One region of the Achromobacter sp. DH1f genome, then DNA from elsewhere that is predicted to be linked to it. Evidence: riboswitches for the same ligand, from Rfam matches in the RefSeq annotation. Region 1 holds a riboswitch; the other holds the start of a gene.
The links. Region 1 has a riboswitch for manganese ahead of mntP (manganese efflux pump MntP). Riboswitches for the same ligand answer to the same signal wherever they lie in the genome.
Positions count from the first base shown of each region.

Region 1 (14,831 bases):
GGTGTACGTCAACTACTCGAAAATGGCTGTCGAGCCGTCGAATCGGCAATTCATGCTGACCCTGCAGATTCCCATCGGTTCGACCAGGGCGACTGCGCAATACAGCCTGACGGCCGACTCGGGCGGACGGATGAGTAACCAGGCCACCGTCTTCGGTTCCGCATTGGATGACAGCCGGCTCTCGTATTCCGTGACGGGCGGACAGTCCAATGAGGGGGGCGGCCCGAATGGCAGCGCATCGGCCAGTTATCAGGGGCGCGCGGCTCGGGTGGATGTCGGACGCTCGCAAGGCCGCGGCTATGGACAGACCACGCTGGGCGTCCAGGGAGGGCTGGTGGCGCATGACCGGGGCGTGACCTTGTCGCAGTATCTGGGCGAAACGGTGGCGTTGGTCGACGCGCCTGGCGCGGCGGGCGTAGGGGTGGATGGCCATACCGCGGTGCGCACCGATGCGGCGGGACGGACCGTGGTGCCGTATGTGCAGCCCTACCGCAGCAATCGTGTTGCCCTGCAGACGGAAGACCTGGGGCACAACGTGGATGTCACGAATGCCGCGGTTGAAGTGATACCGACGCGCGGCGCGGTGGTGCGGGCCAACTACAACACTACGGTCGGCTATCGCGTCATGCTCGATATCCACGACGCGCACGGCAATGCGCCGCCTTTCGGATCGTTGATCGCCGATGCCAGCGGCAAGGAGGTCGGGGTGGTGGGGCAGGATGGCCAGGCCTTTATTTCAGGCGCTGCGGAGCAGGGTGCGATTCACATACGGTGGGGGCAGGCCCAGGGAATGCAGTGCGACGCGCAATACGCGTTGAAGAAACCAATCGATGAAGGCGTGCGATTCCAGCGCGCTGATGCGATGTGCAAGTCCGCGATTGATTAATCATCTCTTTAAGGAAAAGCATCATGACCATAAACACCATCATTGGCTCTCGTCCTTTCCAGGCGGCTGCCGCCGCGTGCGTACTGCTGGGTCTTTCAGTGCCCGCTCACGCTGAAGTGGTGAATGCGCGCTTCACTGGCAAGATCCAGGCCGCGTCATGCTCCATCGTGAATCCGGTCATCAATGTGCCCTTGGGTACGCACAACACCAGCGAATTCGCGGCGCCGATTGGTTCTGTCGTGTCCGACGTTCCATTCACGCTGGGCATCCGTTGTCCCACTACCGCTGTCCAGGTGCTGGTCACGCCTTCGTCGACAAACATCGTGGATGCAAGCAACGGTGTTATCGGCGTCGCGGGTGGCGCGACCGGCGTGGGTATCCAGCTGCTCAACAAACAGAAGATGCCGGTGAAGCTGGGGGTTGTCGATGATCAGGGCAAAGGCCATGCCTTGACCTGGGATATGCAGTATTACGCCCGCTATTACCGAACCGAAGCGAACATCGGCACGGGTGACGCCAACGGTTCGGCCACGTTCACCGTGACGTACCGATAGGCCCAGTGACTGTGCGCCGTCCGTTCGCAATGACAAGCCCGAAACCTGTCGCCTGGTTGCCCTTATGCGTGAGCGCTGTGGTCGTGTGTAGCGTGAGTTTCCCAGTGCCGGGGTGGGCCGCTCCCTTCCATTGCGGGACCCAAACCGTGGGAGTGTCGGTGACCCGGCAGACGCGAACGGCGGTCACTTTCTTGCTCTCGCAGCCAAGTTCGACGGACGGTGCGCAGTCGTGGGTCACGCTCTACACGGCAGACAACCGCATGCTGCGTTCGGCCAATGGCGCGGCTGTGCAGTGCCAGGTTCGCGGGGGCGGTTCCTGCTCTGCGGTTTACCGCCCTGACAGCGCGATGCGTGGTCAGGTCTGGGCGGGCGCTTCGGCGCCGGTCAGTACCGATTATCCGGCCTCGCATTCGTGGTGCAGCGGGCCGGTGAATATCGACATCGACCCCACGCCGGCCGGGTGCCATGCGACGGCAGGGGCGGACAGAACAATTTCGATCGGGCAGTTCACGGTTGACCACTTTCGCAGCGTAGGCGCCACAACGCCTGCCAAGGTTTTCAACCTGGGACTTTCCTGCGTCGCCGGCACCCATGTCGGCGTGACGGTGAGCAGTGACAGGGTGGTGGACGCCAGTCGCGGGCTGTTGGGGGTATCGGGTGGCGCCGCAGGGGTGGCGATCCAACTGCTTGATGGGGCCGGCAACGCGGTGCCGTTGGGCACGATGATCGACCGCGGCAGCCACGGGCCCGGGTGGGACCTCGTCTACAGCGCGAGGTACTACCAAGTGTCGTCCCGTGTCACGCCGGGCGATGCGAACGGCATGGTCACGATCACGCTCCAATACCGCTAGTGCATCTAAATTTTTATTAATAAAAATTAAATTCATATATGAAATAAATAGTGGGCCCTTTTGAGATGAATGACTAGGTAATTACCCGTTGATTTAGGGATAAATGCCCGAAATTTGGGCTTTCCCTATGGTGTTTTTTTATGAAAATTGATTTCATTGGAAAAACAAAGCGCGGCCTGATCGCGCGCCACAACGGAGACAACATGAAAATCAAGCGTTCCATCGAACGGATTCCCGGCGGCATGATGCTCGTGCCGCTGCTGCTCGGGTCCGCGCTGCACACCTTCTGGCCCGACACCGGCAAGTATTTCGGCTCGTTCACCAACGGCCTGATCACCGGCGTCGTGCCTATCCTTGCCGTCTGGCTGTTCTGCCTGGGCGCATCCATCAACCTGCGCGCCACCGGCACCGTGCTGCGCAAGTCAGGCGCGCTGATCGGCGCCAAGCTTGGCCTGGCGTGGGTGGTGGCTCTGCTGGCATCGCACTGGCTGCCGGAAGGCGGCATCGCCACCGGCTTTTTCGCGGGGCTGTCGGTGCTGGCGCTGGTGGCCGCGCTGGACATGACCAACGCGGGCCTGTTCGCGTCCTTGATGGAGGAATACGGCACGCGCGAAGAGGCCGGCGCATCCGTCTTGATCGGCATGGAATCCGGTCCGCTGATGACCATGATCATCCTGGGAACCACGGGCTTGGCCGCGTTCGAGCCGCATCACCTGGTCGGCGTCGTGATTCCGTTCCTGATCGGCTTTGCGCTCGGCAACCTGGACGAAGACCTGCGCGATTTCTTCAGCCGCGGGCCGCGCATGCTGATCCCGTTTTTCGCCTTTGCGCTGGGCAACACCATCAATCTGTCCGTCATCCTGGATACCGGCTTGCTGGGCATCGTGGTGGCGGTGGGCGTGATGCTGGCGTCGGGCGTGGCGCTGGTGATTTCCGACATCCTGATCGGCGGCGGCCGCGGCACGGCGGGTGTGGCCGCGTCCAGCACGGCAGGCGCCGCCGCGGCCACCCCCAGCCTGGTCGCCGCCGCCGCGCCGCAGTTCCAGCCGTGGGCGCCGGCAGCGACCGCCCTGGTCGCGGCATGCGTGGTCATCACCGCCTTGCTCGTGCCCATGCTGACCGCCTTCTGGGCCAAGCGCATCGCCCCGCGCGTGCGCCGGGGCAAGGCGCAAGCCGTGCCGGTGATGGGGGCCAGCGGCGTTTAGTGTGCCCGGGAAGGCGGGATGCTCGGGTTTCCCGCCTTCCGCTCGGGCACGCGGATATCGATCATCATCCAGAAGCCGGCTTTGTAGTCAGCGTGCATTGACCAGCAGTCTGGACTCGATGGGGCGGGGATGTGCGTCGCATCTTCAAAGAAATACGCTTGCACGGCTTCCTGAGCCGCTTGGGCCATTCGCCTGGGCACATAGCCCAGGCATCAGGCCTTCAAGTGCTCGTACAGAATAGTGGCCCCGATCCCGATCAGCGCCAGCCCACCCAGCACTTCTGCGCGCTTGCCGGCGACGTTGCCGACCAGACGGCCGATCATGACGCCCAGGGTCACCATCAACATGGTGGCCAGGCCGATGGCCAGCGCGGTGACGACGATGTTGTTGTCGATGAAGGCCAGGCTCACGCCCACCGCCATGGCGTCGATGCTGGTGGCAAAACCGGTGGCGGCCAGCAGCCAGAACGAATGGCGGCCGACGGGGGCGGCTTCTTCCTTGTCGGCGCCCAGGCCATTGCGGATCATCATCGCGCCCAGGATACAGAGCATGCCGAACGCAATCCAATGGTCCCAGTCCTGCACGAACTTCGCGGCCATGGAACCCAGGGCCCAGCCAATCACGGGTGTGATCGCTTCGATCACCCCGAAGATCAGGCCGGTGCGCAGGGCTTCGGACAAGCGGGGTTTATGCAGCGCAGCGCCTTTGCCGACCGCGGCGGCGAAGGCGTCGGTGGACATGGCGAAGGCCAGGACGATCGTGGAAAGGGCATTCATGCGAGAGAAGCTCCGACCGGGCGAAACGCATAGACTTTTTCCCTATCGCCCGGTCAGAAGCTACGGAAAAGTCCATGGTCTCGCCAAACCGTATCGGTTGTTTGCGCCATGGCCAGGGGGGCCAAGAATGTTGACGCAAACGCTTCCGGACGGGGCCGGAAGAGGCTACTCCCCAAAGAGGAACGCCAGTTTACCAAAAGGCGCGTGGCACGGGTGTGACACAGCCAGGCGCCCGGCTCAGGTCAGCCGCGCCCCATTGGGTACGTTCAGTTCGGGCGTCACCAGCACGGTGTGATCGGCGTCGTCGGCCAGCCCCAGCACCAGCACTTCGGAACGCACCGGGCCCACCTGGCGAGGCGGGAAGTTCACGATGCTCAGCACACGCTTGCCCGGCAGGTCTTCCAAGGCGTAGCGGCCGGTGATCTGCGCCGAGCTTTTCTTCACGCCGACGCCGGCGCCGAAATCGATCGTCAGCTTGTAGGCCGGCTTGCGCGCTTCGGGAAACGGATCGGCAGCGATGATGGTGCCCACGCGGATGTCGACCTTCATGAAGTCATCGAAGCTGACGGTCGGGGCGGGCGGCGTATTGGGGTCTTGGGTGTAGTGCATGGCAGGAATTCTAAGCGAGGTCGATGCCGCCGCGCGTCACCGGCGCGGCCAGCAGGTCCTGGACGCCGACCACGGCGATGCGCCCGTCTATCGTGCCGATCGCCAGGCGGTCGTCGCGAGCGTCCAGGGCGTAGATGACGGTGGCGGCGCCTGCCATGCGGATCTTGGTATCGAGCCGCACGCCACCTGTCAGCGCGTCGATCAGCATCAGCCGGCCATCCAGGAATGCCGCGATCACCAGGCCGGCTGCGGCCAGGATCATGGTGGGCGACGCATGGGTGGCGTGGCGCCATGCCAGCACGCCGCGCGCCAGGCTCTTGCGGTAGATGAAACCGCTGTATGTGTTGTCCACCGTGGGGCAATAGTGCTTGCCGGCGATGATGACGCCCGGGCCTTGCTCATCGTCGACATACGCGCCGCGGCATTCCATGGCGTGGCTGGCGTGCGTGCCGTCGGGTTGCAGCAGCGGCCACAGGCGTTCGATGCGGCCGTCCGGGTGAACGATGCACAGGTGCTTGCCTTCGTGCGAGCTGGGCGGCGTGCCCTGCACGGCGAACAGGTGGGGGGCGCCGTTGATGCCGACGTAGTGGTTGAAGCAGTCGTAATGGCCGACGTCCAGGCGTTGTTCCGTTGTCAGCGTGGCATCGAGCTGGACGTCATGGGCGCGCGGACGCGTCGGGCCCATGCGGTCCTGGCGTCCCAGCACGCGGCCGTCGCTGGCAATGGAAAACGTGTATTGGCCGGCGTAGTCGCGCAGCGCGACCAGGGCATCGCCCTGCAGCGCATACAGACGGGAATCGCGGCGAAACCGGTCGCCGGGATCGGGTGGGGCGATGGCATGCACGGTGATCGAGGCGGCGCGCAGGATTTCCGCGCCATGGCCGCCGCCTTCGTGGTGGGCGATGAGGCGGCCGTCAGCGGCGTAGAGATCCAGCAGGCAATCGTCGTGCGTGGCGACCAGCGTGTCGGCATCCCGCCACGCCAGGTCCCAGATCGCGCCGCGCAGACCCAGGTCGGGCAAGGCCAGCCAATCCGCCAGGCGACGGGCGGCATCGACGTCGGGCGTGACGGCGCCGCCGCTCGTGGCGGTGGCCGGATCCAGCGTCAGCGTTGCGGGCGACCGCAAGTGCCACGCGGCCTCCGAATCGTCCACCTGGATGGGGAACAACGTGTCCAGCACCTGGTTCCAGTCGCCGTCGGCATCGTATTCCTGGTCGCCCCATTCTTCGTCCCAGGGCCGCACCCACGCCACGACATGGCTGCCATCATCGCTGTAGCGGCAGCGCACCACTTCGGGAACGGCCGCGTACGGGCGGCGGCTTTTGCCGCTTTGCCAGTTCCAGAAGGCCAGATCGCCTTCGAACAGATAGCCGCCGTCGTAGCTGCCCGCGCCGATCACGACGACAGGCTCGGTGGGGTGAAACGCCACGTCGTTGACCGGCAGGCGCAGCGCGTCGTACACCGCGAAGGGCGTCGTCTCGCCAAGCCGGTACAGGCCCACGCGATAGCGCAACGCGGCGCCGCCATAGGCAGCCCGCGCGCGCGGATTGGCCAGCAAAGGAAACACCGAAGCCACCGCGGCGATATCGCCGGCGGGGTTGAAAAAGACGCCGGTGATCTTGCCTGCGCCGCGCAAGGCCGGGTTCATGAACGGGATCGGCGTCGCGTCCATGGCCGGGTTCAGGGCGAGCGCAGCAGCGGGGAATCGAACATCGCGGCGGGCGAGATGATCGGTTCATCCCAGGGGATGGCGTCGCCGTAGCGTTCCCGCATCTTGGCACGCACGGCGGGCGCGCTCAGGTCGAAGGTCTTGAGCGGCTGCAGTGCGCCGATTTCGACGCCGAGCGCACGCTGGTAGATTTTCCAGACGAGTTCCGAGCAATAGATCCTGTCGTCCGACCAACCGAACGCCGCGTCATAAGGCTTGCCCGTATACGTGGCGCCGATGGCGGCCAGGCGGTCGCGCCGTTGCGGCGTCAGTTGCGTGTCATCGCGCAGGCGCTTGACCACATAGGCGCCGCGTTCGCCCTGTGCGGCCCAGGCCGCCAGCGGCGTGTAGCGCACCGTAGCCGCGGCTTCCAGCACATAAGGGCGGCCTTGCCGAAGCACGATCATGCCCATGTGGCTGTAGGGCGAATGCGTGGCCTGCTGCACCGCCAGGCTTTGCGCGGAACGAGATTGCTGGAACACCAGGTCGCCCGTCTGGACGTCGGGGGCGGCAACGGCAGTCAGGGATGCGGCGCAGAGCGCGGCCGCGGCGGTACGGGCAAGCCAGTTGATGGCGAAGGAGCGCATGGGCATGTGGGCGGCGTTCAGCCGCGCATCATGGCTTGGCCGCGGCGCTGGCGGTTTTCTTGCTGCGCGGTTTGGCCGCGGGTGCTTTTTCAGCGACGGGCGCGTCGAACTCCTGCTTGTTGCGTTCGCCCCGCGGGGTGTTTTCCGGATGGGGCTTGGGAAAGGCCCAGGGCTTGGTCTTCTGATCCATTGCTAGTACTCCTTGCACAGGCGGAACAGTAGCATTTGCCGCGGCCGTGGGTAAGTGAGGGTTGACGTCAATATTCATCACATCGTGATATGAGGAAACGGGGATTCGCGGCGGCTGGCGGCGGGCCTTGAAAGGCGGCAGCAAGGTTGGCGCGGGCGCCGGCGGCAACGCCAACCGGCCAAACCGCCCCATGGCCGGCCATGCGGACCGGCTTTCTATGACCGCGGCGGCGGCGGCGGGTTCAATCGACGGCGGCGCGCAGGGTTTTTTGCGCGAGACCGCAGCAGGCCGCGAGGCCGCGGCGCGCAATTCTACCTTGGCTGCGAAAGGCGATGCGTCCGATATTGGCAATGACACGTCATGTCCTGCCGTGCTGCCGGATCCGTTCCCACCCGGTAGCCATCCGAAAACCCGAGCGTCTCATCCTTCCGCGTCACCGCTTGCATCAGCCGCACCCGCCTGGGCAGGACTACGATGGGGCCGTGCACATAGGGAGGAAACTATGGACACGACCAAAGAGTGGTACGCCGCCGTCAAGGAATGGCAGCGCGCGCGGGACGAGCTCACCGCCGCCGTCGCCGCGATCAAGTGGCCCAATCCCACGCCGGGATGCCTGGACACCTACGACCGCGCCTACGAACAGGAAACGTCTGCGCGCGAGCGCATGAACCAGGCCTACGAGCGCGTCCGACGATAAGCCCCGCGCGCAGTTGCTACACTGCCGCGCATGACGCAACCCTCATCCCCCCTGACGATCCGGCCGGCGCGCGCAGCCGACGCGGCCGCCCTCGAGGACGTGCTGACGCGTACCTATGAAGGCACCTGGCAGCCGCAGATGACGCCGGAAAAATACCGGCATTTCCTGGACTCGGGCAAGATCCCGCAATACGTCGCCGAGCGCGGCGCGCAGTTCCACGTCTGTGAGGTCGACGGCCGCGTGGCGGGCATGGTCGACTGGGAAAAGAACTTCATCTGGGCGCTGCACGTGCATCCGGACCTGCAACGGCGCGGCGTGGGCGCGGCGCTGCTGGCGCTGGCCGAAGACGGCATGCGCGCGGCCGGCTTCGCCGACGCCCGCCTGGAAACCGACACGTTCAACACCCAGAGCCGCGCGTTCTACCGCAAGCACGGCTACGCCGAAATCGACACCTATCCCGACGAAGAATGGGACAGCGGCTTCACCACGGTGCTGCTGGTGAAGGCATTGGCCGATATTGTGGCCCCATGAATTGGGGTTTATATGGCTCTGGCTATGGAGCCAGGCTGGCGCTATCGTGTGTTTTTCCCCGACACGACGCCTATTGCCGCCATGTACCTGCCGTCCGCTTTCCGTGAAGATTCGCTCGAGGTCCAGCACGATTTCATCCGCGCCCATCCGCTGGGCGTGATGATGACCAGCGGGGAGGGCGGGCTGATGGCCAACCACATCCCCTGTCTGCTCTATCCGGAAGGGCCGCACGGCGTGCTGCGCCTGCACATGGCGCGCGCCAATGCGCAATGGAAGGAATTGGCCGCGGGGGCGCAATGCCTGGTGGTGTTCCATGGCGCGCAGGCCTACATCACGCCGTCCTGGTACGCCACCAAGGCCGAGACGCACAAAGTCGTGCCCACCTGGAATTTCGTTGCCGTGCACGTCTGGGGCACGCCGGTGATCCACGACGATCCCGCCTGGGTGCGCGCGCAGATCGGTGCGTTGACGGACGCCCAGGAAAAAGCCCGGGTGCAGCCCTGGCGGGTCGAAGATGCGCCCGACGATTTCATCGCCGCGCAGATGCGCGCCATCGTCGGCGTCGAAATCGCCATCACGCGCATCGAAGGCAAATGGAAAGTCAGCCAGAACCGTACGCCCGCCGACCGCCAGGGCGTGGCCACGGGCCTGGCCGCCGAACAGGGTGACGCCGTCATGGCAGGCCTGGTGGCGCGCCGCGGCGGCCTGGACTGAACCGCCGCCCGCGGCCGGGCTGGGGCTCGTTGAATCTGGCTCCGCCCGCGCCGGCTGCGTGATGCCATGGCGGTCAGGCCATGGCGGGCACGGGCCGCCGCGCCGATGCCCCGCAGCCCCACGCCAGGCAGGCGATCGCCGCGGCCTGCACGCAGGCCGCCAAGGCCAGGAACCAGAACATCGACGTGCCTGCGTCCTGCGAAGCCGACCGCAGCACACCGAACGCGGCCGGCGCGAAGGCATAGGCGCCTTGCGATAACGCCACGATCAGCGGCACCACCCGCAACGCATCTTCGCGCGCGAATTCCGTCTGGGCGATCAGCGGCGGCAGCGACGTCGCGTTGCCGATCCCCGCGCCGAACAGCATCACGCCCACCCATACCGCCCACATATGGTCGGCGGCCAGCATCAGCACCAGCGATCCCGCAATCTGCACGCCAAACGACACGCAAGCCACCTTACGGCGATCTGCGGTGGGCGGCATCAGCCAGCCGACCAGGCTGCGCCCGGCGATGGCGCTGGCGGTGGCCAGCCCCATCGCGATGCCTGCGGTCTGCGCGCCCAGCAGCGGCGCCAACAGCGACAGCAAGTGCGCGATCAGGCCGATCTGCGCGAACAGCCCCAGCGCCATGCCGGCGCCCAGCGTCAGGAAGGCGCGGTCGCGCCACAGCCGGGGTACGCGGGCCAGCGTGTTGACCGCCGCTTGCGCGGGCGCGTCCGCCGCGGCGCCGTCAGGCAATTGTCCGAGTTGCTGCGGCGTGATGGAAAACACCTTGCGGGCCAGCACCGCGATCACCAGCACCATCGCCACGCCGACCCATAGCGCCGCCTGCGCAAAGCCGTAACCCGCGATCAGGAATACCCACAGCGGTGAAAACACAATGCCGCCCACGCTGGCGCCGTTGTAGGCCATGCCCAGCGCGGCAGGGCGGCGCCGCACGAACCACGGCGCGATGAGGGCATTGACTGCCGCCGCGCCCAAGGTCACCCAGCCCATGCCCGACAGCAGGGCGGCTGCGTACAGCTGCCACGGCGCGTCCGCCCGCGCCCAGCCGGACACGCCCAGCGCCAGCGACACGGCGCCCGTCAGCGTCACCGTCGGCAGGCCCCAGCGCCGGTACAGCCGCGGCAGGTTGGCCACCACCACGGTGCCGCACAGAAAATGCAGCGTCACGGCGGCCGACACCAGCGCCACGCTCCAGCCGGTGCGCTGCACCACGGCATGCAGGAAGACAGGCGGTCCGTAAAAGCCCACACCCCAGCCGAAGATGGCCAGCGCGAAGGTGGCATACAGGACGTTCCAACCGAAAAAACGCGGGGCGTTGCGCATGATGGGGGCCGGCGGCGCCGGCTGTCTTGTTGAGATGACTCGCAGTATGCTTGTCCCTGTACACAACACTTTGGTCTGGGCCGAATGATGGAATCCAAGTTCGCCGACATCAATCTCTCGGCCGTTGCCGGCGCTATCGCCGATCCTGCCCGCGCGCGCATGCTGTGCGTGCTGCTGGACGGCCGCGCACGCACCGCCACCGAACTGGCCGCCGCCGCCGACATCGGCGCGTCCACCGCCAGCAGCCATTTCCAGCGGCTGCGCGAACAGGGATTGGTCGACCTGGCGGTGCAGGGCAAGCATCGCTATTACCGCCTGGCCAATGCAGAAGTGGGCCAGGCGCTTGAAGCGTTGCTGGTCGTGGCGGGCGCCGAACGCACGCCCTTCAAGCCCAACACGCCGTCGGCGCTGCGCGATGCGCGCACGTGCTACGACCACATGGCGGGCACGTTGGCCGTGCGCATCCACGATGCGATGCTGGCGCGCCAATGGCTGGCGGCCGACGGCCGCGACTACGCGCTGACGCCATTGGGCGAGGCCTCGCTGGCGCAGGTGGGTGTCGACGTAGCCCAGGCGCGCCAGCGCCGCCGCCGCTTTGCGTGCGCCTGCCTGGACTGGAGCGAGCGCCGCTCGCACCTGGGCGGCGCGCTCGGTGCGGCGCTGCTCGATGCGCTGCTGCAACGCGGCTGGGTCGACAAGGACCTGGACTCGCGCGCCCTGTCGGTCACGCGCAAGGGCGCGCGCCAGTTCCCCGCGTTCTTCGGCATGCCGGACCCTGCGTCCGGGGACATGGCCGACTGGGCGCGTCCGGGCAATCCGGCGGCAGCCTAGGACACTTCAACACCTTGCCGCCCGCGTCGGCGGGCGGCACAAACACGGGTTTTTTCATCGGGCATTTGCCCTGTACAGGAGGTGGCCTTGCTTACGCTGGCCCTGCACGCTTTTCCTCGCGCCTTGCCTGTCGCGACGGAACTGCGCATCGACGTCAACCATGCCCCGCAAGAGGTGGACAAGGAACTCGATGCCATCTACGACCGTATGAATCGTCCTTCGGATCGCTTGCACGGATTGCAGGAGGTCCGTACCGACATCCCTGGCCTTGTGCTTCGCCATCGCGAAGCCGATGGCGAGTACTACGTGTACGTGGTGGACGTGCGGCGCGGCCGGCTGGCGGGCTATACGGTGTTCAACCGCTTGATCGAAGTGGGGCGGCGCGCCGACCCCTATGTGCGCGCCCCGCACTCGAAGTACGCCGCGCCCTACCAGGGCATGGGGTTGGCCACCGCCGTCTATCGCTGGGGCCTGGATGCGGGCCTGTGCATCATGAGCGGCGCGCGCCAGTCGCCTGCCGCGCACCGCCTGTGGCTGGGCCTGGCCCGGGACTATGAGCTGGGCTACGCCGACCTGCGGCGCAAGCGCCTGGCCTATTTGGGCCGAACGGTGGCGCCCACGGTACTGGCCGATCTGCATACCCGCATGTTCCTGCTGGGGCGGGGCTGGACCTTGCCCGATTATCTGGCTGCGACGGGCATGAACGCCGTTTGATTGCCTCGCGACAGTCCCCGAAATCGGTCCGAAATCGCCCGGAAACGCGGTGAATAGTGCGCTTTCGCAACAGCTTTAGGGAAATCCCCGGGACGGATCAGCCCGGCGGCCATCGGCCGCCGGCTTCATCTGGCTGTCAGCCGCGCCCTGCTTGCAGATCGGCGCCGCGGGTCGGTCTCGGGGCCCGAGCCACAGAAACGGGGACGCAACTTCTGCAATGCAACAATGTTTCCAGTAGATGCCCGGGTTACAAAACATATCCGAACTGTCATGAACAGCCGGGGTATGCTGGCTCGCAGAAAGAGGGCATCCGAAGTGCATCAGAACAATTTGATCTACAAGGGATACCGGCTGACGGCCAAAGTGTCCCGGGGCGCTGGCGCTGAGGTTCAAGCGTTGCCCAGCGGCCCTGTCTTCATCGCATCGGTCATGGTGGTCCAGGCGGGCGCGGTCCGCGAAGGCGGCGACGAATACCCCGTGCCACGGTTCGCCGAAGGCGGTTTTGTCTTCAGTCCGCGCGAAGCGGTGCATGCCGCCATCCTGCACGGCCGCGAGATCGTCGACGGCCTGACCAACATGCCAGCCTGAGCATTGCCAACCTGAGCGTCAGGCTGAAAATTCGGGTCTGCATCGCCGCCGGGCCGCTTGGCGCCGGCAGCGGTCTTGCGTCGTCCGCCTAGTCGGCGAACACGGCCTGCCAGTCGCGCGTCTTGGCCAGGGTCTGCACGGTGGCCGACTGTTCCAGGATGGTCACGGCCTTCTTGAATTCCTCGGCCGACGCGCCGTCTTCCAGAATCACCATGCGCGAGTTGCGCGCATCCGCCATTTTCACGTCCGACATCTTGCCGTGGGTCTGGTAGACCTGCGTCCAGTCCATTTTCTTGCCGGCCTTCAGCGCGATCGGTTCGATGTAGGTCAACGCCGTGCTGCCGGCAGCGCGCACCGCGAAAGCGAAGTCGGCGGTGTGACCGCTGCTGCCCTTGGCGCGCGCGCCCTTGACCATCCGGTTCACGCCCACCCCCGCCGCCAAGGCGCGGCCGACCTGTGCGCGAAAACGCAGCTGGCTGAAGCGGGGCATCCACTTGGCGCACTGGAACGACAGGGCCATGGCCAATTTCACCGCATCCCACAACGCTTCCTGCAACTGCTCGTTGGGGCCCGAGGCCACGATGGCGCCCGACTTGTCGAAATGCGCCAGGCTCACGCCTGGCGTCTCGTTCAGGATGTCGATGCGCTTGGCGGCCAGCTCGATGCCGTAGCTGGATGCGTGCATCGCGGTCTCACAGGCATCGGTGAGATAGAACGTGGCATCGTCCGGATGCGCGATGAAGAACGCGGCGTGCTGGCCGTCCAGGCCGAGCGTCATCGGCGAGATGGCACGGATGGCATGCTCGCCCGCCGGCAGGACGGTCCAGCCGGAGGCTTCCAGGAAATTGCTCATAGGATCAGTTCGATTTGTCGGCCTTTGAGGGGATGCGCGAATCCGCCGGTCAGGGTCAGGTTGGCCCGGGGCAGGAAATACTGCATCAACTCGCCGATCGTGTGCAGGGCGGGAACGATGGGCTCGGCATAGCCTTCGCCCTCGTTCACCCAGATATGTTCATGGCTGCGGTCCGCCAGCGGCTTGCGGTAGTGCGGCCGGCCTTCGCCCACCAGGCTGGTGTGGAACGAGTCGTCCGTGTCCACGCCGAACACGCGGTGCGGACCCACGAAGAGGCTGGCACAGAATGCTTCGGTCAGGAAGATGGTGGCCTGGCCGTGCACCACCGTGCGGGCGCCGCGGTAGGTGGCGCGAAAGATCACGTCGTCGCGCACTTCGCCCTTGATGCGGCAGGGGCTGGCGAATTCCATCCATTGGATGCTGCCGCCGCCCGGCTTGGGCACCCAGGTGATCTGCTTGATGGTTTCCTTGGGCTCGGCAAGGATCTCTTGCACCTCATCAACGGTGATTAGCGGTTCGAACTTGTTGGCCATGGAAACGGATCTAGTGTCTGGAAATGCGTCGCGCGGTTCGCGTCGCCGCGTGGCAGTGGCGGGCGCGCGGCAGCGCGAGGGGGGGCGGATTTTTCCCGGTCAGGCTGTCTGCAGTCGATAAAGCGTCCGGCCCAATGGGAAAAGCCCCCTTTCGGGAGCTGGTCCGCGCAGCGGGAACTGCGCGGGGCGTAATCTTACAAGATGAAGACGGTGCCGGTCTTGCGGCTGTATGGATATACAGGCAAAAAACGGCGCCTTGGCTGGGCAACGTCAGCCTGCGGCGCCGGGCCTGGCGCGGTCGGGCCGCCGGCTATCGGGATTGGCGGCCCCGCGTCCGGCTACAGCGAACTGGCGGCGAAGGTGTCGCATTGCTTCAGGCTGCCGCTGTCCAGGCCGCGCTTGAACCAACGCACCCGCTGGGCCGACGAGCCGTGCGTGAAGGCGTCCGGCACCACATAGCCCTGGCTCTGCTTTTGCAGCCGGTCGTCGCCGATGGCGGTGGCCGCGGCCAGCGCTTCTTCGACATCGCCGCCTTCCAGGATGTTGCGCGCCGCATTGGCGCGCTGCGCCCACAGCCCCGCAAAGCAATCGGCCTGCAGCTCCAGCCGGACCGACAGGGCGTTGGCCTGCGACGGATTGCGGCGGCGCAGGTTGTCGACCTGGTCCGAGATACC
Region 1 is NZ_AYMF01000017.1:84,139-98,969, reverse strand. It holds gene U858_RS0115500 (fimbria/pilus outer membrane usher protein) at 1-886, shown strand, start outside; gene U858_RS0115495 (fimbrial protein) at 910-1,440, shown strand; gene U858_RS0115490 (fimbrial protein) at 1,701-2,291, shown strand; gene kdgT (2-keto-3-deoxygluconate transporter) at 2,495-3,496, shown strand; gene mntP (manganese efflux pump MntP) at 3,709-4,272, opposite strand; yybP-ykoY riboswitch at 4,286-4,458, opposite strand; gene U858_RS0115470 (tRNA-binding protein) at 4,510-4,881, opposite strand; gene U858_RS0115465 (hypothetical protein) at 4,892-6,553, opposite strand; gene U858_RS0115460 (YiiX family permuted papain-like enzyme) at 6,562-7,182, opposite strand; gene U858_RS35925 (hypothetical protein) at 7,205-7,366, opposite strand; gene U858_RS0115450 (hypothetical protein) at 7,869-8,063, shown strand; gene U858_RS0115445 (N-acetyltransferase) at 8,094-8,594, shown strand; gene U858_RS0115440 (FMN-binding negative transcriptional regulator) at 8,676-9,308, shown strand; gene U858_RS0115435 (MFS transporter) at 9,382-10,638, opposite strand; gene U858_RS0115430 (helix-turn-helix transcriptional regulator) at 10,726-11,469, shown strand; gene U858_RS0115425 (hypothetical protein) at 11,557-12,183, shown strand; gene U858_RS0115420 (hypothetical protein) at 12,499-12,771, shown strand; gene U858_RS0115415 (DUF1828 domain-containing protein) at 12,860-13,624, opposite strand; gene U858_RS0115410 (hypothetical protein) at 13,621-14,157, opposite strand; gene U858_RS0115405 (neutral zinc metallopeptidase) at 14,496-14,831, opposite strand, start outside.

Region 2 (14,831 bases), on a different contig from region 1:
GGCAGCCGGGCCGGATCGCAGGCAGCACGGGGCCACGACCTGTGCAAGACAGGCCGAATCCGCCACGTACAGGCGTGCGCAGGCACCGGGGCGATGTTGCCGGTGTCCGGATCGCGTCGATGGGCGCGCCGGGAGTGCGTGAAGCGGAACGGGAAACTAGCGGAAGAACCGGGGCCGGCGGAACGGGCGCGCGCGGGGCGGGCCTGGCCGGGGGTTCAGGGCTGCGGATTCCGTACGGACCGGGAGACTATCCGGCCAGTCGGCTCGCAAGGAGAGGACAGGTCAGACAGGCAAGCGGGCGCCACGCACGTGGCGCAATCGAGGCTCGGGGTCTATGGCACTGGGCATGGTCTCTCCTGGGTGGATAGGGGCGGATTCAGGCCGCCAGCGGTTGGGCGCCGAAATGCACGTGGCGCACGGCGGGGTTGGCGCTCAGCCGACGGGCTTGCGACATCAGTTCGCCGCGCAGTTCGGGCGGGCAATTGACGGTGATGCAGGCCGAGGCCATGCCGGGGTCGGTGCCCTGGTCGATCTGCACCTGCGAAACGTCGAGTCCGGCGGCGCTGAAGTCCAGGCAGATCTGCTTGCGCAGGGCGCCCAGCTCGTCGCGCGGACAGATGACCGTCAGGCGCGAGGTGCCGCGGCGGCGGCCCAGGGCGGTGGCACGGTCTACGCCTGCGCGGCGCAGGAACAAGTCGAAGAAACGCATAACGACCTCCATTGCAAAATGGGGAGCGGTATCGCGGATACGCGCGCACACACGCACGGCGCTGGGCGGGCGGGCACGAAAAAGACGTGCACGAACGCTGGCGCTGCGACTAGCGGCGGTTCTGGCGGATGATGTTGGGGGAGAATCCCGGCAAGCCGTGGGCTTGCGCTGCCGCCCCGGATGCTGCCTGGGGCTTGGGATACAACCGCAACCTGTTCAACAGGCTGCGGCAGACGGAGTTCTGCGTGGACCTGTTAAACAGCGACGTCGATGCAAGATCGACTACTTTCGCCGGAATCGGTATTCACGAAGACTGCTCCTGAGATGGATAACAGCGGAATTTTACGCGGGTTTCCACTGATGGACAAGGTTTAGGGGCAGAAAAGGCCCGCTTTGTGCGAAAAAGGACGCAGACCGCTTGCGGCCTGCAATCCCCCCTGCACCAAGACCTTGCGTCAGGCGTAGAAATGCCAGCCCAGGTAGGCCGCGAACAAGGCGTAGAAACCGCCCACCGCGGACAGCGCCGGCACGCTCATGACCGAACGGCGGAAACGCAGCCACAAGAGACTGATGGACAGCATGGTGAACAGGCCGGCCGCCAAGAGCGGGCCATCGAGCAGCCAGGGCGTCATGAAGATGCCCAGCGCGCTGGGAATGGTGGCCTGGATCATCATGGCGCCGGAAATGTTGGCCAGCGCCAGGCGTTCCTTGCCCTGGCGCACCCAGATCAGCGCATTCATGATCTCGGGCAGTTCGGTGGCGACGGGCGCCAGCAGCAAGGCCGCCACGTGCGGCGAAGCGCCCATGGCCACGCCCAGCAATTCGATCTGGTTGACGAACACGTGCGAGGCGCCCGCGATCACGACCAGGGCCAGGATGGTCTGGGTGGCCGCCCAGAACATCGACGGGCTCTCATCGCGCGGGCGCAGCTTGAGCGGCTCCAGGTCCTCGCTGTCGATGGTTTCCTCGTCGTTGCTCAGTTCGCGCTTGATGTACAGGCCGTAGGTGGCCAGGAACAGGATGCCCAGCCAGGGCTTCCAGGCAAAGGCCAGCAGGCCCAGCCCGACCTTGAAGACGAAGATGCCCATGAACCAGGCCTGGTCGCGGGCCAGCCGGCGCTGGTCCGCGTTGATACAGTTGGCCTGTGCGGATTGGCCGCGGCGGGCGCGCCACAGGGCGAAGCCGACGACGGCGTAGGCCAGGGTCGCCAGCACCAGCGGGCCGCCCATGGCGGCGCCGACGCCGATGTCTTTCTGTTCGGGAGTCTCGCCGAAGACCACGGCCATGAAGGTCACGGCGCTTTCGGGCAAGGCGGTGCCAAAGGCTGCCAGCACGGTGCCGGTGGCGGTGGCGCCCAGATGGAAGCGATGTCCGACCCATTCGACGCCATTGACGAAGAATTCGCAGGCGAAATAGATCACTGCCGCGGACAGGAAAAACAGGAAAAGGGTGAGCAACATATAGACGCAGCCGGACGAGCGGAAACCAATTGGCGCGACGCAACGGCTCGCCCGGCTAGGGTGAACGCTACGCGGCCAAAGGTCTCGCCTGGCTGATTCGTGCGCGGGCGGGCCGCGACACGAAGACCGTTAGCGCCATGGAGTTCTGGCAACCGCTACGCGGTACCGAACCACCAAGTCTGTTGACGCTAACTCCTTTGGGGACAAAGGATGGCTACTCCCCAATGACAGAGCCGCGATTGTAGCAGCGCCCGCATGACAGTCCAGTGAATCCCCGCGCCGCGCGTGGCAATGCGGCCGCACTGTCGCATCGGCGGCACGGCGAGTAAAGTAAATGGCATTCCAGCTTCCCGCCGGCGCCCCGCGCCCGTTACCCATGAGCCTGCCTCCCGACGACATCGCCCCCTTCGCCGCCCGGCGCCAGCGCCTGATGGACCGGATGCGCGCGGACGGAGGTGGCATCGCCATCCTGGCCACCGCGCCCGAAGCCATCCGCAACCGCGACGCCGAATACCCGTATCGCCACGACAGCGACTTTTTCTACCTGACCGGCTTCACCGAACCCGGCGCCTGGCTGGTGTTGGTGGCCGGCGCCACCGACCGCGCCGTGCTGTTCTGCCGGCCGCGCCACATCGAACATGAAATCTGGGAAGGCCACCGGTTCGGCCCCGAGGCGGCAGCCGAGCATTTCGGGTTCGACGACGCCCAGCCGCTGGACGCCCTGGACGAACTGATGCCCAAGCTGCTGCTGGACCAGCCGACGCTGTATGCGCCGCTGGCGGGCGACAAGCGCACCGACGGCCGCCTGCACCGCTGGCTGGCCGCCGCGCGCGAGGCCAGCCGCGGCGGCCACGTGCCGCCGCAGCGGCAACAGGACATCCGCCCCATCCTGGCCGAGATGCGGCTGATCAAGGACCCCTCGGAAATCGCCGCGATGCGCCGGGCGGCCAAGATTTCGGCCGGCGCCCACGCCCGCGCCATGCGCGTGGCGCGAGCCGGCATGCGCGAATACGAACTGGAAGCGGAACTGCTGTATGAATTCCGCCGCCATGGCGCGCAGGCGGTGGCCTACAACAGCATCGTGGCCGCGGGCGCCAATGCCTGCGTGCTGCACTACCCTGCCGGTGAAGCCGTCCTGCGCGATGGCGACCTGGTGCTGATCGACGCCGGCTGCGAGGTCGACAGCTACGCCAGCGACATCACCCGCACCTTTCCCGTGAACGGCCGCTACAGCGGACCGCAGCGCGCGCTGTACGACCTGACGGTAGCCGCACAAGAGGCCGCGGCGCAGGCCACCGCGCCCGGGCGCGGCTGGAACGACGGCCACGAGGCCGCGGTGCGCGTGCTGGCGCAGGGCATGCTGGACCTGAAACTGCTCAAGGGCTCACTGGATGGCGTGATCGAATCGGGGGACTACAACCGCTTCTACATGCACCGCACCGGCCACTGGCTGGGCCTGGACGTGCACGACGTGGGCGACTACCGCCAGCCGGGCGCCGGACATGGCGCCGACCGCCCCTGGCGCACGCTGCAGGCCGGCATGATGCTGACGATCGAGCCGGGCATCTATGTGCGCCCGGCCGACGACGTGCCCGAGGCCTACTGGAATATCGGTATCCGCACCGAGGACGATGCGCTGGTGACGGACGAAGGCTGCGAGCTGATCACGCGCGGCGTGCCGGTACAGGCCAGCGAGATCGAGGCGCTGATGCGCGAATAGGGCCGGCCGGGATCGCGACGGCAGAACGTCAGAGCGTCAGGCCGTCCAGCCAGCCCATGGCCACCCACACGTACACCACCACCATGGCGATGGCGAACATGGACACCGTCGCCCCGACCAGGCAGGCCAGGATGGCCACCAGCACCGGGCCCCAGCCCGTCTTGCTCGACGGCGGCAGGCCCGGGTTGTAGAGACGGTCGAATTTCTCGTCGGGCATCAGCGAGAACACCGCGCTTTCGATGAAGCCGTCGATCATGGGGATGAACAGCACGAAGAACGCCGGGTTGTCCCACCAGACCGGGTAGTAGCGGAACGCACAGAACAGGCTGACCAGCGCCACGGCCGTCACCAGCCAGGCGTGGCGGCGGCCCAGGTACCACCAGTGCGCCCCCAGCCAGCCGAACAGGCAGGCCAAGAGGCCGACGGCGACCTTGCCGCGCGGACGGCGGGCGATGGCGGCGGAAAGCGAAGAAGAAGCCTCGAGCTGCGTCATGTCGTTCAACCGGTAGAAAGGTCTCTGGCGCCAAGCCGCGCCGGCTGCCCCGGATTGTAGTGGACGGGTAAAATCCGGGCATGACTATCTCCGCCTTCGATATTGCGATTCTTGGCGCTGGCCCCGTGGGCCGGGTGCTGGCGCTGATGCTGGCACGCGTGGCGCCGGACCCGGCCCGCATCGCGCTGCTGGCCGGCGCATCGCCGGCACCGGTCACGCCCGACGCCGCCATCCCCGCAGCCGATCCCCGCGTGCTGGCCATGAACCACGGCAGCCGGGTGCTGCTGGAATCCCTTAACGCCTGGCCCGCGAAGGCGGCGGACATCCTCAATATTCATGTGTCGCAGCGCGGCCGGCTGGGCCGCAGCGTCATCCAGCACACCGATTTCGACGTGCCGCAACTGGGCTGCGTGGTCGCGTATTCGGCGCTGCACGCCAGGCTGGAAGAACGCGTGGCCGCCAGCGGCGTGACGCTGCTGGCCGGCCCCCCGGCCCAGATCGACGGCCAGGACGGCGACGGCGTGCGCATCAGCCAGGGCGAGGCCGCGCTCAGTTGCCGCATCGCCGTGCAGTCCGACGGCGCCGGCGCCAGCGACCTGCGGCGCGACTACGGCCAGCACGCCTTGCTCACCACCGCCCACGCCACCCTGCCGCGCCGCGGCTGGGCCTGGGAACGCTTTACCGCCGAGGGCCCGCTGGCGCTGCTGCCGCACCCGCAACTGCCCGACGCCTATTCCGTGGTCTGGTGCAGCGCGCCCGAACGCGCCGCCGAACTCGCCGCGCTGGACAACGCCGCGTTCTCGCAGGCGCTGTCCGCCGCTTTCGGCGACCGCCTCGGACGCCTGTCGTGCCACGCACCGCGCCACGTCTTTCCCCTGGCGCTCAGCGCCCGTCGCGCGCTGGTGCAGGGCCGCGTGGCGGCCATCGGCAATGCGGCGCAGACGCTGCACCCCGTGGCCGGCCAGGGCCTGAACCTGGGGCTGCGCGACGCCGCCCGGCTGGCTCAGGCGCTGGGCGGCTGGCTGGCCCAGCCGAACGCCAGCCCCACCGCCGCGCTGGCCGATTTCGGCCGAGCACGCCAGTTCGACCGCGTGGTGACGGCCGGCCTGACCGATCTGATGCCGCGCATCTTCGCCACCGGCCTGGCGCCGGTCGAGCACGCCTGTGGCCTGGCCCTGCTGGGGCTGGACCTGGCCGCGCCGCTGCGGGCGCCGCTGGCGCAACATCTGCTGACGGGTTTCCGCGCCTGATCGCCCCTGTTTTTCGTCCACTTGTTACCAAGCTGTTGCAGGACGAAAAAGAGGGTTCGATCGAGCCGGTTAAAATGTGAGCATGCGCATAGGCCCGTGGACCCTTCCCAACAACGTTCTTGTCGCGCCCATGGCGGGCGTGACGGACCGTCCTTTCCGACAGCTCTGCAAGAAATTGGGGGCAGGTTATGCCGTCTCGGAAATGGCCGCCAGCAACCCCAAGCTGTGGGATAGCGTCAAGACCTCGCGCCGCCTGAACCACGACGGCGAGATTGCCCCGGTGTCGGTGCAGATCGCCGGCGCCGACCCGGCCATGATGGCCGAGGCGGCGGCGTTCAACGCCAACAAGGGCGCGCGCATCATCGACATCAACATGGGTTGCCCGGTGAAAAAGGTCTGCAACGTGGCGTCGGGCTCGGCCCTGCTGCGCCACGAAGACCTGATCGCCCGCATCCTGGACGCCGTGGTCGAGGCCTGTGCCCCGCTGGGCGTGCCGGTCACCCTGAAGACCCGCACCGGCTGGGACCGCGACAGCCGCAATGCCCTGCGCGTGGCCCGGATGGCCGAAAACGCCGGCATCGCCGCCCTGACGCTGCACGGACGAACGCGCGCCGACCTCTATACGGGAGAGGCGGAATATGACACTATCCGCGCCGTCCGCGCCGAGCTGAAGATTCCGTTGATCGCAAACGGCGACATCGACTCGCCGGAAAAAGCCAGACGCGTCCTGGATTACACTGGCGCCGACGCGGTCATGATCGGCCGGGCGGCCCAAGGCCGTCCCTGGATCTTCCGCGAAGTCGACCACTACCTGCGCACAGGCGAAACACTGGCCCCTCCCAGCTATGGGGAAATGCGCGAACTGCTGCTCGAACATCTCGACGACCACTACCGCTTCTATGGCGAACACACCGGCGTACGCACGGCGCGCAAGCACATAGGATGGTATCTGGACGGCCTGCCGGATGCGGACTCGTTCCGCGACCGCATGAACCTCATCGACAACACCCGCGACCAGTGGCGGGCGGTGTCGGACTGGTTCCTCACTATTTCTCGCGACGGCAACAACCCGGCGCCTGTCGCGAAAGCCCTGCTGGCGGCATAACCGCCTCAACACCAACATAAAAATATCTGTACTCAAATGAGCAAGAAAGATGTCCTGGAAGAATGCGTGCGCGCCAGCCTGGAGCGCTATTTCGAAGACTTGGGTGAATCCGAGCCCCACGATATGTGGGACATGGTGATGCGCTGCGTGGAGCGCCCGGTGCTTGAAGTGGCGTTGGAACGGTCGGGCGGCAACCAGTCGCGGGCATCCGAAATGCTGGGCATCACGCGCAACACCCTGCGCAAGAAGCTGCTGGCTCATAACATCCAGGTATAGCGTTGCCTTGAGGCCGGGCCCGTCGGCCCGTCCCTTCCCCGTTTTTCCATCCCGACCTGAAGCGAGAAAGGCGTACGCGCCCCACTCCCGTCCCTCACCATGAAAATCGAAACCGCCCTGCTTTCGGTGTCCGACAAGACCGGCATCGTTGAATTTGCCCGCGCGCTGGCCGCGCGTGGCGTGCGCCTGCTGTCGACCGGCGGCACCGCCAAGCTGCTGGCCGAATCCGGCCTGACCGTCACCGAAGTGGCCGCCCACACCGGCTCGCCCGAGATCCTGGACGGCCGCGTCAAGACGCTGCACCCGAAGATTCACGGCGGCCTCCTGGCTCGCCGCGACAGCGCCGAGCACATGGACACCATCAAGGCGGCGGGCATCGATCGCATCGACATGCTGGTGGTCAACCTGTATCCGTTCCGTGAAACGGTCGCCAAGCCTGACTGCACGTTCGCCGACGCGGTCGAGAACATCGACATCGGCGGCCCGGCGATGCTGCGCGCCGCCGCCAAGAACCACGGCACCGAAGCCGGTGGCGTGACGGTTGTGATCGACCCGGTCGACTACTCGCGCGTGCTGTCCGAAATGGACAACGGCGGCGCCACCTCGTACGGCCTGCGCCTTGCGCTGGCGGCGAAGGTCTACGCGCACACCGCGGCCTATGACGGCGCCATCGCCGCCTACCTGACCAGCCTGACCGAAGCCGAGCCCGCGCAGGACGCCGTGCCGGCCCGCCAGGAATGGCCGGGCACGCTGACCCTGCAGGTCAAGCAGGAACAGGCGTTGCGCTATGGCGAGAACCCCCACCAGACCGCCGCGTTCTACGTCGACGCACAGCGTTCGGCCGGGCTCCTGGGCAACTACCGCCAGCTGCAAGGCAAGGAACTCTCGTACAACAACATCGCCGACGCCGATGCCGCCTGGGAATGCGCGCGCAGCTTCGAAGCGCCCGCCTGCGTCATCGTCAAGCACGCCAACCCCTGCGGCGTGGCCGTGGCGGCCAACACGCTGGGCGCGTACCAGCAGGCGTTCAAGACCGACCCGACGTCGGCCTTCGGCGGCATCATCGCCTTCAACCGTCCGGTGGACGCCGCCACGGCCGAAGCCGTCAGCGCGCAGTTCCTGGAAGTGCTGCTGGCGCCGGCCTATGACGGCGCCGCGCTGGCCATCCTGGCCGCCAAGAAGAACGTGCGCGTGCTGGAAGTGCCGATGGGCACGGGCCAGAACGCCTTCGACGTCAAGCGCGTCGGCGGCGGTTGGCTGGTGCAAAGCCCGGACGCCTACAACGTGCCGCGCGAAGCGCTGAAGGTCGTGTCCAAGCGCCAGCCCACCGAACAGGAAATGAGCGACCTGGCGTTCGCCTGGAAGGTCGCCAAGTACGTCAAGTCCAACGCCATCGTGTTCGTGGGCGGCGGCATGACCCTGGGCGTGGGCGCCGGCCAGATGAGCCGCATCGACTCGGCCCGCATCGCGTCGATCAAGGCGGAAAACGCCGGCCTGACCCTGAAGGGCTCGGCCGTGGCGTCGGACGCGTTCTTCCCGTTCCGCGACGGCCTGGACGTGGTGGTGGCGGCAGGCGCGACCTGCGTGATCCAGCCCGGCGGCAGCATGCGCGACGATGAAGTCATCGCCGCGGCCGACGAGCACGGCATCGCCATGGTGCTGACCGGCACCCGCCACTTCCGCCACTGATGCGCGTCCTCGGCATCGATCCCGGCCTGCGCCGCACCGGCTTCGGTGTGATCGATGCCGACGGCTCGCGGCTGCGCTATGTGGCCAGCGGGACCATCGTGGTCCCGCCGGCGCTGACGCTGTCTGAACGCCTGAAGGTCATCCTGGACAACCTGCGCCAGGTGGCCCGCGACACGCAACCGGACGTGGCCGCGCTGGAAATCGTCTTCATGAACACCAATCCGGCGTCGACGCTGCTGCTGGGCCAGGCCCGCGGCGCGGCGTTGTGCGCGCTGGCCGACAGCTCGCTGGCGGTGCACGAGTACACCGCATTGCAGATCAAGAAGGCGGTGGTGGGCACCGGGCGCGCGGCCAAGGAACAGGTGCAGATGATGGTGCAGCACCTGCTGGCGCTGGACGGCACCCCCGCCCCCGACTCGGCCGATGCACTGGCCTGCGCCATCTGCCACGCCCACGTGGGACCGCTGCAGGACAAGCTCGAACGCCTGGGCACCAGCCTGCGCATGAGCGGCAAGACGCGCATCCGCAACGGCCGCCTGATCGGCTGAGCCCCCCCCCGGCGCCCACGCGCCGCGCGGACCCGTATAGAATCCCGGCATTCACCGCGGCTTTCGCGGCCCCCTCTTCTGCCAGGCCATCGCCCCATGATCGGACGCATTACCGGAACCCTGATCGAAAAACTGCCGCCCACCGTCTGTGTGGACGTCAACGGTCTGGGCTATGACATCGACGTGCCCATGAGCACGCTGTACTCGCTGCCGGAAACCGGCGCGCGGGTCACGCTGTACACGCACCTGACGGTGCGCGAAGACGCCCACATCCTCTACGGCTTCGCCACGGCAGGCGAACGCAGCGCCTTTCGCGAGCTGATCAAGGTCAGCGGCATCGGCGCGCGCACCGCGCTGTCGGTGCTGTCGGGCCTGTCGGTGGCCGACCTGGCCCAGGCCATTACCTTGCAGGAATCGGGCCGCCTGACCCGCGTGCCGGGCATCGGCAAGAAAACCGCCGAACGCCTGCTGCTGGAAATGCGCGGCAAGCTGGGCGCGGACATCGGCGCCGCCTCGCACGCTACGCCGGACAATCAGTCCGACATCCTGAACGCGCTGTTGGCGCTGGGGTATTCCGAGAAAGAATCGCTGGCCGCCCTGAAGACGCTGCCTGAAGGCGTGGGCGTGTCGGACGGTATCAAGCAGGCCTTGAAGTCGCTGGTGCGCTGAACGGCGTCAATCGGACCGGTCGCGCCGCCCGCTAACGCACGGGCGCCAGGTAACCCGGCGCCACCGCTTCCAGGCCGGTGGGCACCACGTTCAGTTCAGGCGCGATCGGCCCCAGGCAGATATTGTCGCGGCGCAGGGAATCCAGGTTGTCGCGCGACATCAGCGGCCTGCCGGGCAGGCATTCGAACAGCAGCGCCTGCAAGCGCCCCACGCCCATCGGCACGCCGATCACCGGGCGCGGATGGCCGCCCCAGGCCGCGCACAGGCGGGCGATCTCACCCATGGTGTAGACCTGCGGGCCGCCCAGTTCGTAGGCCTTGCCGCAGGTGTGCGTGTCGCCCAGCGCGGTGACCATGGCCGACACCACGTCGCCCACGTACACCGGCTGCATGCGCGCCTGCGCCCCCGCCAGCGGCAGCACCGGCAGCCAGCGCGCCAGCCGCGCGAACATATTGGTGAAATTGTCGTCGGGTCCGAACACCACGGACGGGCGGAATATCGTCCAGCCACCCTCGCGCCAGTCGGCCAGTTCTTTCTGGATGGCGGCTTCGCCGTCGCCCTTGGAGCGCTGATACATGCTGGCGCCGGCGGAATCGGCGCCCAGGGCGCTGACATGCAGCAGGCGGCGCACGCCCTGGCGGCGGCAGGCCCGTGCGATGCGTTGGGGCAGGTGCACGTGCGCCTGGGCGAAATCCGACCCGTACGGACGGCCGGATTTGCCATGCAGGATGCCCACCAGGTTCACCACCGCGTCACAGCCGCGCGTCAGGTCGTCGAGCGCGGCATCGTCGTGCACGTCGCGGTCAAGCAAGGTGACGGTCGGTAGAAGCTGGAGGTCTCGCCCCTGGCCGTAGCGGCGGGTGGGCACCAGGATCTGGTGCTGCGCGCCGGACAGCCGGGCGATGAGGTGACGGCCGATGAAGCCGGTGCCGCCGATGACAAGGATACGCATGGAGCAGCCCCTGTTCTTCAGGATTCAAGCCCGATTCTGCCCTGCACGGGCGTTGGCCGCAAGCACGCAGGCGGCCATGCCGGGGCGATGAGGCACCCCGGCGGCGCGCGCGGGTTCAACCCGCCAGCAACTTGCCGTAGGCCGGAAGGTCGACGTTGCCGCCGCTGATGATGACGCCGACGCGCGCCCCGCGCACCGGCACCACGTTCTGCAACACGGCCGCGGCCGCCAGGCAGCCCGTGGGCTCGACCACCATCTTCATGCGCTCGGCGAAGAATTTCATGGTGGTCACCAACTGGTCGTCCGTGACGGTCACGATATCGCGCACGTACTTCTGGATGAGGGGGAAGGTCAGGTGGCCCAGGTGGGTGGTGGCAGCGCCGTCGGCCAGCGTCTTGGGCGCCGGAATTCGGACGATTTCACCTTTGCGCAGCGATTGCTGGCCATCGTTGCCAGCTTCGGGCTCGACGCCGTAGACCAGACAGCGCGGGCTGAGCGCGAACGCCGACAGGGCCGAGCCGGACAGCAGGCCGCCCCCGCCCAGGCAGACGAACAGGTAGTCCAGTTCGCCGACTTCCTCGAACAGTTCCTTGGCGGCCGTGCCCTGGCCGGCGATGACGTCCTCGTGGTCGTAGGGCGGAATCAGCGTGGCGCCGGTCTCGGCCTGGATGCGGCGGGCGATGTCTTCGCGGTCTTCGGTGTAGCGGTCGTAGGTGACGATATGGCCGCCGTAGCCTTCGGTGGCGGCGCGCTTGGCCGCGGGGGCGTCCAGCGGCATGATGATGGTGGCCTTGACACCCTGCAGCTTGGAGGCCAGCGCAATCGCCTGCGCGTGGTTACCCGACGAGAACGTGACCACGCCGGCGGCGCGCTGTTCGGGTGTCAGGCGCGCGATGGCGTTGAAGCCGCCCCGGAACTTGAACGCCCCCATGCGCTGGAAATTCTCGCACTTGAAGAACAGCGAGGCGCCGGCGATGGCATCGGCCGTGGTCGAAGTGAGCACGGGCGTGCGGTGCGCATTGCCGGCCAGGCGTTCGCTGGCGCGGACGACATCGTCGAAAGAGGGCAGTTCGGGCAGCATGGAAACGGTCCTTTGATCGCGGAGAGAGTCGGAATCGAAACCCTCGGATCATAAACCCGCGGCGGCATTCGCGCCGCCGCCCTGCCCGCCCGCTTACTTGCCGAACAGCTCGCCGCTGCCGCTGGCCGCGCCGGCCGGCGGGGTCAGGCCCAGGTGGCGCCAGGTGGTCAGCGTGGCGGTGCGGCCGCGCGGCGTGCGTTGCAGGTAGCCGTGCTGGATCAGGTAGGGCTCGATCACGTCTTCGATCGTGTCGCGCTCTTCGCCGATGGCGGCGGCCAGGCTGTCCACGCCGACGGGGCCGCCGTCGAACTTGTGGATGATGGCTTCGAGCAGCTTGCGGTCCATCAGGTCCAGTCCCTGGGGATCGACTTCGAGCATGGCCAGCGCACGGCCGGCGACGTCGGCGTCGATGGTGCCGCTGGCCTTGACCTCGGCGTAGTCGCGCACGCGGCGCAGCAGCCGGTTGGCGATACGGGGCGTGCCGCGGGCGCGGCGCGCGACTTCGGCGGCGCCGTCGGGCGTGATGCCCGCGTTGAGCAGGCCGGCGCTGCGGGTCACGATGTGGCCCAGGTCGGTAGCGTTGTAGAACTCGAGCCGCGAGACGATGCCGAAGCGGTCGCGCAGCGGGTTGGTCAGCATGCCGGCGCGCGTGGTGGCGCCGACCAGCGTGAAGGGCTGCAGGTCCAGCTTGACGCTGCGCGCGGCCGGGCCTTCGCCGATCAGGATGTCGATCTGGAAATCTTCCAGCGCGGGGTAGAGGATTTCCTCGACCACGGGCGACAGGCGGTGGATTTCGTCGATGAACAGGACGTCGTTCTTTTCCAGGTTGGTCAGGAGCGCGGCCAGGTCGCCGGGGCGTTCGAGCACGGGGCCGGAGGTCTGGCGCAGCTGCACACCCATTTCATGCGCAATGATGTGAGCCAGCGTGGTCTTGCCCAGGCCGGGGGGGCCGAACAGCAGCACGTGGTCCAGGGCTTCGCCGCGCTTGCGGGCGGCGGCAATGAAGATTTCGAGCTGTTCGCGGGCGCGCTGCTGGCCGACGTACTCTTGCAGCGCCTTGGGCCGCAGGGCGCGCTCGATCGATTCCTCGTTGGGCGACACCGGTTGGGGCGCCACGATGCGGGGAGCGTCGGGTCGGGAAGAGAGCGAATCGGACTGGATGGCCATGGTGCGGAAAAACGGGATGCGAAGCAGGATGCTGCATCGTACCGTAATGGCCGCGCGCGGGACCGGCCTGTCTCGAAAACAGGGCCATCCCCCGCGGCCGGCCCTAGACCCCTTCGGCCACCGGCAGCTTGACCCGCACGCACAGCCCGCCGGATTCGGCCTGCAGCAGCTCGAGCGAACCACCGTGGGCGCGGGCGATGGCCTCGGCCAGGGCCAGGCCCAGGCCGACGCTGCCAGTGCGGGTACGGGCGTCGTCCAGCCGGCTGAAGGGCCGCAGGGCCTCCAGACGGCGTTCGGGCACGATGCCGGGGCCGTGGTCGGATACATCCAGCACCGCGAACGCGTCCTCACGCCGCAGGCAGACGTCCACCGGCGGTGCGCCGTGGTTCAGGGCGTTGCCGATCAGGTTGTCCAGCAGGCGGCCCAGCGCCACGGCATCGCCCTGCACCACCAGCGCAGCGTCATCGCCCGTGGTCTTGAGGTGGATGTCGGTGCCGGCGCCCTGCCAGGCGTTGACGCGTTCGGTCAGCCAGTCGGGCAGCACCATCGAGGCGTAGCGGTAGGCCGCGGGGTCGGTGCCGCGCACGAAGCCGATGAACTGGTCGACCATGTGCTGCATGTCCTGCAGGTCGGTGCGCAGCCCTTCCTTCAGGGCGGAATCGTCGGCCAGCTCGATGCGCAGCCACATGCGCGACAGCGGCCCCTTCAGGTCGTGCGGCAGGCCGGACAGCAGGGTGCGCCGCACCGAGTCGGACTCGGCCAGCGCGTCGAGCATGGCATTGAAGCGCTCGCCCAGCACCCGGGTTTCGTGGGGGCCGGAGGGTTCCACCCGCTGCGGCTGGCCGGCGGCCAGACGGTCGGCGGCATCGGCCAGGCGGGTGATGGGCCGGGTGATGTGCCACGAAAAGCCCACCGCCAGCAACAGCAACAGGCCCAGCCCGCCCAGCCAGGCGGCGATGAAGGGCGTGGCCACCGGCGGGTCCAGGCGGTCCAGCGGGATGACCAGCCATTCGCGCAGGCGCGGCGCGTCTTCGCTGGCCGGGTTGGGCGCCAGCGAGATGAAGATTTCCGGCGTGGGGCCGCGCGACAGCGCCACCCGGGTGCCATCGTTCAGGCGTTCGTTCAACTGCTGCACCAGCGCCCGCAGGTCACGGCGCACGTCGTCGGGCTCGGGCTTGTAGCGGCGCACGTGCTCTTCGCGTTCACGCTCGCGTTCGCGCTGTTCGTGGCCGTTTTCGACCTCGCGTTCGTCGACGCGCATGTCGGGCGGGGGCGGCGGCCCCTGGAATTGCGTGGACGATGGCGGGGGCGGCGGCGGCGGAGGCGGACGCTGCGACGAATGCGGCGGCGGCCGGCGGCCGTTGAAGCGCTGCAGCTTGGCTTCGGCGGGCAATACCCGGGACCACAGGCGCCACTGGTTCTGCGAGGCGGCGCGCACGAAATCGGCCCGGTCTTCGGCGGGCACCTGCGACACGGCGGCGCGCAGGGTGCGGATGGTGGTGGTGATGTAGCCGATGGCCACATCTTCCATGAACTTGTGGCGGAAGTAGGACACCGTGACCAGCGTGGCCGCCTGCGTCAGCAGCACGGACCCGAGGATCAGCAGGATCAGCCGCGCGCGCAGCGACCGCGGCACCAGGAAACCGGGGGACAGGCGCATCAGGGCGAGAACCGGTAGCCGATGCCCCAGACGGTCTGGATCCAGCGGGGTT
Region 2 is NZ_AYMF01000010.1:237,721-252,551, reverse strand. It holds gene U858_RS0108940 (hypothetical protein) at 377-709, opposite strand; gene U858_RS0108930 (sodium:calcium antiporter) at 1,165-2,169, opposite strand; yybP-ykoY riboswitch at 2,172-2,411, opposite strand; gene U858_RS0108925 (aminopeptidase P N-terminal domain-containing protein) at 2,546-3,889, shown strand; gene U858_RS0108920 (hypothetical protein) at 3,918-4,382, opposite strand; gene U858_RS0108915 (UbiH/UbiF/VisC/COQ6 family ubiquinone biosynthesis hydroxylase) at 4,463-5,632, shown strand; gene dusB (tRNA dihydrouridine synthase DusB) at 5,715-6,737, shown strand; gene U858_RS0108905 (helix-turn-helix domain-containing protein) at 6,774-7,013, shown strand; gene purH (bifunctional phosphoribosylaminoimidazolecarboxamide formyltransferase/IMP cyclohydrolase) at 7,113-8,702, shown strand; gene ruvC (crossover junction endodeoxyribonuclease RuvC) at 8,702-9,250, shown strand; gene ruvA (Holliday junction branch migration protein RuvA) at 9,347-9,919, shown strand; gene U858_RS0108885 (complex I NDUFA9 subunit family protein) at 9,951-10,871, opposite strand; gene U858_RS0108880 (threo-3-hydroxy-L-aspartate ammonia-lyase) at 10,987-11,952, opposite strand; gene ruvB (Holliday junction branch migration DNA helicase RuvB) at 12,046-13,119, opposite strand; gene U858_RS0108870 (sensor histidine kinase KdpD) at 13,223-14,779, opposite strand; gene U858_RS0108865 (response regulator) at 14,779-14,831, opposite strand, start outside.
Region 2: another riboswitch for manganese. It lies ahead of U858_RS0108930 (sodium:calcium antiporter); the one in region 1 lies ahead of mntP (manganese efflux pump MntP).